DNA from 4 places in the Mycobacterium sp. EPa45 genome. Region 3 is predicted to be linked to each of the others. Evidence: predicted binding sites of a transcription regulator. Region 3 holds the regulator's gene; each other region holds the start of a gene.
The links. Region 3 encodes LexA, which represses DNA repair genes until DNA is damaged. Its sites were predicted from a motif close to CGAACANNTGTTCG; they were not measured.
Positions count from the first base shown of each region.

Region 1: cofD (2-phospho-L-lactate transferase) is a predicted target of LexA. The motif match lies at 1,346-1,359, and genes of this name have one in related genera.
Region 2: AB431_RS13420 (HNH endonuclease signature motif containing protein) is a predicted target of LexA. The motif match lies at 1,123-1,136, and genes of this name have one in related genera.
Region 4: AB431_RS14735 (HNH endonuclease signature motif containing protein) is a predicted target of LexA. The motif match lies at 1,107-1,120, and genes of this name have one in related genera.

Region 1 is NZ_CP011773.1:1,669,255-1,671,454, forward strand. Features, by position in the region: gene AB431_RS07855 (coenzyme F420-0:L-glutamate ligase) at 1-131, opposite strand, end outside; gene cofD (2-phospho-L-lactate transferase) at 128-1,129, opposite strand; gene AB431_RS07865 (WhiB family transcriptional regulator) at 1,429-1,788, shown strand; gene AB431_RS07870 (metallopeptidase family protein) at 1,844-2,200, opposite strand, start outside.
Region 2 is NZ_CP011773.1:2,818,787-2,820,986, reverse strand. Features, by position in the region: gene ppc (phosphoenolpyruvate carboxylase) at 1-1,028, opposite strand, end outside; gene AB431_RS13420 (HNH endonuclease signature motif containing protein) at 1,150-2,200, shown strand, end outside.
Region 3 is NZ_CP011773.1:2,488,239-2,490,438, reverse strand. Features, by position in the region: gene AB431_RS11820 (LysM peptidoglycan-binding domain-containing protein) at 1-317, opposite strand, end outside; gene lexA (transcriptional repressor LexA) at 532-1,227, shown strand; gene AB431_RS11810 (LGFP repeat-containing protein) at 1,244-2,200, opposite strand, start outside.
Region 4 is NZ_CP011773.1:3,096,794-3,098,993, reverse strand. Features, by position in the region: gene AB431_RS14740 (precorrin-2 C(20)-methyltransferase) at 1-980, shown strand, start outside; gene AB431_RS14735 (HNH endonuclease signature motif containing protein) at 1,128-2,200, shown strand, end outside.

The DNA.
Region 1 (2,200 bases), 820 kb from region 3:
GTGATGAGGGCGGCGGCAAGATCGTCGCCGGGGCGGAACTCCGGAAGTCCGGGCACCGGCAGGATTTCGACGGGAGCCGCGGAACCGTGGTCGCCGCCGGGCGGCGCCGTTGGACTCGAGCCGACTGTCACGGCATCACACCCGTGAGTGCCAGCCCGGCACGAACCATCTCGGCGGTGGCCGTCGGGTCGGACATCAGCAGGGGTACCGATTTGACGGTGATTCCCGGGATTTCGGCGTGGTCGCCCTCGGAGACCATCCAGTAGTCCAGGATCCCGGTCGCCGACCGTGCGCCGTAGTGATGGGCGACGGCCTGTGAGGAGGTTTCCACCCCGATCACCGACAGGCATTCGTCGGCCATGCCGCGCAACGGCTTTCCGCCGATGATGGGGGAGTAGCCGATGACCGGGGCTGGTGTGGAGCGCAGCGCCGCGCGCACGCCGGGGATCGCCAGGATTGCACCGATGCTCACCACCGGGTTCGACGGCGCCAAGATCACGACGTCGGCGTCGGTGATCGCGTCCACGACACCGGGTCCGGCAGTGGCGTTTTCGGAGCCCACGAACGCGAAGCTGTGAGTGGTCACCTGGGCGCGATAACGCACCCACCACTCCTGGAAGTGAATGGCCTTGCGGTCGCCGGTGTCCGGATCGTCGATCACCACATGGGTTTCGCACCGGTCGTCGCTCGCGGGGAGCAGGGTGGCGCCGGGAGTCCAGCGGTGGCACAGCGCCTCGGTCACCTGGGACAGCGGATATCCGGCGCGCAGCATTTGGCTTCGCACCAGATGCGTGGCCAGATCCCGGTCGCCCAACCCGAACCAATCCGGTTGCACGCCGTAGGCCGCCAATTCCTCTTTGGCATGCCACGTCTCGTTGCGATGTCCCCAGCCACGCTCGGGGTCGATACCTCCACCTAAGGTGTACATGCAGGTGTCAAGGTCGGGACAGATGCGCACGCCGTGCATCCACGCGTCGTCGCCGATGTTGACCACGGCGGTCAGCACGTGATCAAGATCGCCTGTGGCTCCGGAAATTTGGCGGGCGAACTGGCCCAGTCCGAGCAGTCGCTGCACTCCCAGCAGGAAGCGGGCGCCCCCGACGCCGCCGACCAGAACGGTGATCTTCACACCGACCGACACTAGGCGGTCGGCCCTCTCGGCGACGCACGCGGTCACGATCGGGTCACTCTCAAGACACGCCGGGGCATCGACTCGCCGGATTTTCCAAGGAAAATGGTATTAATTTCGGTTCATTCGCTTGCGCGAAGCACCTTCGAAGTGTCTAATCACATCAGTGTCATTTCCCGGTCGGACCAGCCGGTTTCGGTGTCTCAGACCGCGATTCGACCAAGTGTTCGAACGAGTTGGGCACACTTCAATAGTGGGCGACATGCAAAAGATCTACGAAACCAGGTGAGGAGGCGGAAATGTCCTATGAGCACGTCATCGGCGCGATGGGGATGCCGCAGTCCATTCCCGGATCGCAGACGATGGGGGTAATGGCACGCGCTCACTTGAGTTTGGTGCCAGACCCGATCATCGATGCGACCCCGGAGTCAATCGACGAGGAGGACCAGTGGCAGGAGCGCGCGCTGTGCGCGCAGACCGATCCTGAAGCGTTCTTCCCCGAAAAGGGTGGTTCCACCCGTGAGGCCAAGCGCATCTGCTTGGGCTGTGAAGTCAAGGACGCGTGCCTCGAGTACGCCTTGGCCAACGATGAGCGCTTCGGTATCTGGGGCGGGCTCTCCGAGCGGGAGCGTCGTCGCCTCAAGCGCGGCATCATCTAGTACGACATCTGACAAGACACCTAGTTCCATGACGACGCGGGCCCTCGAGGCCCGCTTAGTCGTCTTCGAGGCTCGGGTCGATGACTGACGGCTCGACCCCGAGATAAGTGGCCACCTGCGCGACCAGAATGTCGTGCAAGAGATCGGTCAGATCGATCGAGTCCTTGGCCCGCCGCTCGATCGGCTTGCGAAACAGCACTATTCGGGCGCGCGTCGAGTTACCGCGGACATCCACCCCGGCAGGAATCAGCCGGGCCAATGCGATCGGCCCATCGGCCACCACCTCGGCCGGCCACTGCACACTGTCCGGATCCTTCGGCGCGATGCGCGGGATCTCGTCGACGGCAACGTCCAGGCCGGTGAGCCGTTGTTGCCAGCGCCGCTCGATCGGCTCGTAAGCCTCCAGCACCGC
Region 2 (2,200 bases), 330 kb from region 3:
CGCCGGTAGGGCTCGTCCATCCGGGCCGGCTCATGGCAGGCGTCGGCCAGCGTGACGAGAGCGTCGGTGGTCTTCACCAGCCGCGCCGACATCGACAATTCCTGCTCGAGCTTGTTGAGCTCGGCGAAGTAGTGGCCCAGCGCGGTGTAGGCGGCGCTGCCGGTGGCCAGCCGCACCACGTCGGCGGTGACGTTCGGGTTGCCGTCGCGGTCGCCACCGATCCACGAACCGGGCCGCAGGATCGGCTCGGGCAGCAGGTCGGCGCCGGGCCAGCGGGCCCGCAGCGCGTCGCGCACTTCGGCGTTCACCTTCGGGATCACCTCGAAGAAGGCCGCCGGGTAGTACCGCAGGCCTACTTCGATCTCGTCCTGAATCTTCAACCGCGACAACCGGATCAGTGCGGTCTGCCAGAGCGTCAGGATCTGACGGCGCAGCTCGGTCTCGACCGGCCGGCCGTCCTCGGTCTCGTCCTGACCGTGCATTCGCAGCCGCATCAGCTGCGTGATCCGGTGCTGGGTGTCGAACACGGTGCGCCTGCGGGTCTCAGTCGGGTGGGCGGTGATCACCGGCGCGACGAGCGCACCCTTCAAGGCGTCGGCGACGGTGGCCGCGTCGAGGTCGGCGGCGTCGAGCTTCTCGTAAGTGGCGGCCAGGGTGCTGTCCTGCGGCGGCTCACCGGCCGCGACGTGGATGGCCCGACGCCGCTCGCGGTGGATGTCCTCGGCGACGTTGGCCAGCAAGGCGAAGTGCGTGAATGCGCGGATGACCGGGATGGCCCGGTGGACGTCGATGCCGTCGAACAGCCGGGCCAGCTCGGACCGATCGATCTCGGATCGCCGCACCCGGAAGGACTCGACACGGGCCTTCTCGACGAGGTCGAACACCTCGTCGCCGTTCTGTTCGCGCACGGTGTCGCCGAGGATCGCGCCGAGCAGGCGGATGTCCTCGCGCATGGGCTCGGTGGCCTCACGTCCGACCTGGGTGCGCTGTACCGCGCCGATCGGTTCCAGGGACGCGTCGTCAGCCATGACTCCAGTATCTCGGTGCACGGGACAGGTCGCAGACCGAGGGTTATCCCCAGATCCGGATTCGTCCACAGGCGGCCGCTTTTTCTGTTGGGGTCGCACATTTGTTCGATAGCGTGCAGTCATGTCTTCCGTGTGCGAACCCCTCACCGCCCAGGCGGTGCATGACCGGGTGCGAGCGGAGCTCGATGCCGTCGACGCCGCTCACACCCGGCTGCGGTCGATGTGTACAGATCTGGCGGGCAACGCTTTTCGTATCGAGGTGGCCGAACGGCTGGAGCACCAGCAGCGGACTAACCGCGGGCTGTCCTACCGCATGTTCGGAGAGATCGCCGAACCGGTCGACGGTGGGGGTATGCCCGCCGGGGTCAAGGTACGCGACGTCCTGGCCACCCGGCTGCGCCTGACCGCCGGGGAGGTCAAACGCCGGTTCGCGGTGGCGGCGCGCCTGCGGCACCGCCGATCGCCGACCGGGCCGACGCTGCCACCGGAGCTGCCGTCGCTTGCTGCCGCTGTCGAGGCCGGTGAGGTCGGCGACGACCATGTCGCGGCGGTGTGCCATGCACTCGACCGGCTGCCCGTCTCGGTCGCGGCGGCCGACCGGGAGGCCGCCGAACGGGCACTGGTTCGGCGTGCACGAGAACAGGATTCGAAGTTCGTGGCCGCGATCGGGGTCGAAATCGCCGACTGCCTGAATCCGGACGGCACATTCACCGACGAGGATCGCGCCCGCCGCCGCGGGCTGCGGATGGGCCGACAGGGTCCCGACGGGATGAGCCGAATCTCCGGCTGGGTGGATCCGGAGAGCCGCGCCTATATCGAAGCGGTCACGGCCGCGGTTCGGCCCGGCCGGCATCTGCCCGACGGCACTGAGGACCGCGATACCCGCAGCCCCGAGCAGCGCTGCCACGACGGGGTGAAGCTCGGTCTGAAGGCGGCCGTGGAATCCGGCGCGCTCGGACAGCACCGCGGGCTGCCGGTGACCGTGATCGTGACGACGACGCTGAGCGAACTGGAACAGGCGGCCGGCTGGGCGCGTACCGGCGGCACCGGGCGGCTGCCGATGCGCGACGTCATCCGGATGGCCAGCGAGGCGATGCACTACCTTGCGGTGTTCGAGGACCACTCGGAGCGGCCGCTGTACCTGGGACGCGCCAAACGCCTTGCCACTGCGG
Region 3 (2,200 bases):
TGGTCGGGCATCTGCTCGGTGGCTGCGGGCGAACCGCTGAAGTGGCCGACCAGCCCGAGCCACAGCGTGATCAGCGCGGCCACCCCGGCCAGTGCGATCGTGACGGCCGTGCTGACCGGCCGGCGCGTATGCGGTGCCCGCGAGAAGGCGACACCGGTGCCGCGGTACTGGATCGGCGCGATGGCCGGCCGGGCCGGGTGCGGCCGGTAGGCCCGTGGCCCGGCCGGACGGTGCCGAGCTGGGGCGACAGGTGCGCCGGACGTCCGCCGGTACACCGGTGCCGAGATGAAAACCTGTCGATCATCGATGACTGTCACGTCTGTGTCCTTCCTTCGAGGCCGCCCGTGTTCGCTCTTGTGTTCGAAATATACTCGATCATGCGTTCGAAAACCGAACATGTGAGCGAGCGTGTTCGAAGAATAAATCCGGCCACCGACAAGTTTTGTTCCGCCGACCGTCGGCCGGCACCGGATCGCGACACGGTCGAACAAATGTTTGAATTTCGACGCACACGCGACTACATTCGGCCTCATGAGCGACCGCAGTGAGACATCGGGTACCGACACCAGCCGCCGCGACAACGCCGAATCCGGGTTGACGGAGCGGCAGCGAACCATCCTCGACGTGATCCGGGCCTCGGTCACCAGCCGCGGCTATCCCCCGAGCATTCGTGAGATCGGCGATGCCGTCGGCCTCACGTCCACGTCATCGGTGGCACACCAGTTGCGCACCCTGGAGCGCAAGGGCTATCTGCGTCGTGACGCCAACCGGCCCCGTGCCGTCGACGTGCGCGGCGCCGATGATGCCGTCACCGCGGTGCGCACCGAGGTCGCCGGTTCGGACGCGCTGCCCGAGCCGACGTTCGTGCCCGTGCTCGGGCGCATCGCGGCCGGCGGCCCGATCCTGGCCGAGCAAGCCGTCGAAGATGTCTTCCCGCTCCCGCGCGAGCTGGTCGGTGAGGGCTCACTGTTCCTGCTGAAGGTCGTCGGCGAGTCCATGGTCGACGCCGCGATCTGCGACGGTGACTGGGTCGTGGTACGTCAGCAGAATGTGGCCGACAACGGCGACATCGTCGCCGCGATGATCGACGGTGAAGCAACCGTCAAGACGTTCAAGCGCACCGGTGGCCAGGTCTGGCTGATGCCGCATAACCCGGCATTCGACCCGATTCCCGGTAACGACGCTGCCATCCTCGGCAAGGTCGTCACCGTCCTCCGCAAGGTCTGACAGGGAGGCGAGAGCCTCACTCCGCCTTGTGGAATCCGTTCGCCTGCGCGAGTTCCTCACTGGCGAACCACACTTCGGGCACGGTGTCGTTGTAGAGCGCCGAGTCCGGTGTGTAGTACAGACCCGAATGCGTATTGGCTTTGACCACGTAACCGTCCGGCGCCTGATAGGGATCTGACAGGGGAAGGTGAATCGCGGGGCGGTTCGACGCGTTTTCGGCGTGGACATCGGACTGCAGTACCTCGGCGGGCGCCGTCGAAGCATCCTCCTCGACATCGACCACGTCGGACTCGACGATTTGCTCGGGCTCGGGCTCGACCGGTTCCGGTTCCGGTTCCGGTTCGGGCTCGGCGGCGCGACGACGCCGCGGCGTGCCGAGCTCACCCAAGTTGAGTCGCCACATCGCCTGCGAATCCTCGAGATTCACTGCCGCATGGCGGCCCGAATCGCTCGATTCCTCGTCCTCGAGATCCTCGACCTCGGCGTACTCGAACTCGGCAGGAGCCTCGTCGACGTCGTCGGCGTCGTACTCACCGGTCTGCCCGGTCTGCTCGGCCTCGTCGGGAATGCGGGTCGGCGTGGTGTCGATGGAGTCTTGATCGCCGTCGAACACATCCTCGGGTCCGGGCTGCGACTTCTCGTCTCCCTCGGGTGCCCAGCCGAAGCCCGGCGCCACGGCGACCTGCGCCGGGCCGCCGTCGGGAAGGGTCGAGAAGCGCGAGCCTGGTGAGGCGTCCGCCCCGCGGGCGGCCTCACTCGGCCAGTGATCGTCGTCGTCGTAATCCGAGTCGTGGAAGTCGTCCTCGATCTCGTCACCGGCGCGCCGGCGGCGCTGCAGCCACAGCAGGCCCAAGCCGATCACGGCCAGCAGCAACAACACCGGGATGATGATCAGCAGCCACCACCAGTGGAAGCCGACGCTCTTGCCGGACGTGGATCCCGACGGGCCGGCCTGGGAGCCGGCTGCGGCCGG
Region 4 (2,200 bases), 610 kb from region 3:
CGGGCACCATGCCGGTGCGCGAGCTGGCCCGCCGGCTGGCGGATGCCGACGCCGCAGTGGTGATGAAGCTGGGTCGCACGTATCCTCAAGTGCGCGAGGCGCTTTCGATAGCGGGCCGCCTCGACGAGGCGTTTTACGTCGAGCGAGCCAGCACCGACGCGCAACGCGTGCTGGCGGCCGGTGACGTCGACACCGACTCGGTGCCGTACTTCTCGCTGGTGATCCTGCCCGGCGGCGAACGGTCCAAGCCGGTGACCGGCGGGGTCACGGTGGTGGGCCTCGGACCCGGTGACGTGGAGTGGATGACGCCGCAGAGCCGTCAGGAGCTCGCGACGGCCACCGATCTGATCGGTTATGGACCGTACCTGGACCGGGTGCCCGCGCGGGCGGGGCAGCGTCGTCACCCCAGCGACAACACCGACGAGCCGGCGCGGGCGCGGCTGGCGTGTGAGCTGGCCGAGCAGGGACATGCGGTCGCGGTGGTCTCATCTGGCGACCCCGGCGTGTTCGCGATGGCCACCGCGGTGCTCGAGGAAGCCAAGCAGTGGCCGAACGTCGCGGTGCGGGTGATCCCGGCGATGACGGCAGCACAGGCCGTCGCCAGCCGGGTCGGCGCACCGTTGGGCCATGACTACGCGGTGATCTCGTTGTCCGACCGGCTCAAGCCGTGGGACATCATCGCCACCAGGCTGTCCGCCGCGGCGAAGGCCGACCTGGTGCTGGCGATCTATAACCCGGCGTCCAAGAGCCGCACCTGGCAGGTCGCCGCGATGCGCGATCTGCTGTTGGAGCACCGCGAACCAGGCACGCCGGTGGTGATCGGCCGTGATGTGTCGGGACCGCGCGAATCGGTGAAGGTGGTGCGGCTGGGTGAACTGGATCCGGCCGATGTCGACATGCGGTGCCTGCTGATCGTGGGCTCGTCGCAGACGCAGTGGTACGGCGACACCGTGTTCACGCCGCGGCGTTACCCCAGCTGACCTCTGGACGAATCCGCCTTTGCGGCAAGCTTTTTGGTAGGTCCCCCATCTCTGACCCTATCCTCAAGAATTTCTTTGGCCTCATCGACCACACGCGTCACAATCGGGCCGAATCTGTCGGGACATCGAACTACTGTTCGAATTGTGATGGAAGTGCTGGACGATGTACTGACCGCCTGGGACAAGATTGCGGCACTTCCTGCGGACGCCATGACTGCTCCCGAACTGCTGTCCGTGCTCGAACGTATAGAGCGGCTGCGCCGGTTACTGCCCGCGGTCGAGCACAGCGTCCTGACACAGCTGCAATCGCAGACCACGCCTGTCGATCTGGGCGCCAAGTCCTGGCGAGCCGTACTCACGAACCGACTCGCCATCACCGGGGCCGACGCCGCCCGACGACTGAGTGACGCCGCCGAGCTGGGACCGCGGCAATCGCTGACCGGAGAAGCTCTTCCACCGGCACTGCCCGCGACAGCGTCCGCCCAAGCGCGCGGCGAGATCGGCACCGACCATGTGGCAGTGATCCGGTCATTTATGGACCACTTGCCCGCGTCCGTCGATATCGGAACCCGCGAGCACGCAGAAGCTCAACTGGCCGGACTGGCCGGCGGGCTCAGCCCAGAAGGTCTGCGAAAACTAGCCAATCAGCTGATGGCCATGATCAACCAGGACGGCGATCTCGACGACGAACGCGACCAGGCCCGCAAGCGCGGCCTAAAGGTTGGGGCACAACAGGTCGACGGTATGAGCAAGGTGTCAGGGTGGATAGATCCCGAACTGCGGGCGGCATGGGACGCCATCCTCGCGAAACTCGCCGCCCCCGGCTACTGCAACGCAGACGACGAATCACCCTGCGTGGATGGCACTCCCAGTCGTGATCAGATCCAGAACGATTCGCGCTCGTCCGGACAGCGCGCTCACGATGCACTCAAGACGGTGTGCATGGCCATGCTCTCCTCCGGACAGCTCGGTCAGCACAACGGGCTGCCCGTCACCATCGTCGTCACCACCACCCTCGAGCAGCTGACGTCCGCCGCCGGGCTGGCCCACACCGGCGGCGGCACCTACCTGCCCATGCCGACGGTGATCCGGATGGCCGCCCGCGCCCACCCCTACCTGACCGTGTTCGAATCACCAAGAGAGATCAAGCTTTACTACGGGCGCGCGCGCCGCACCGCAAGCCCAGGTCAGCGCCTCGCGCTCTATGCGATCGACAAAGG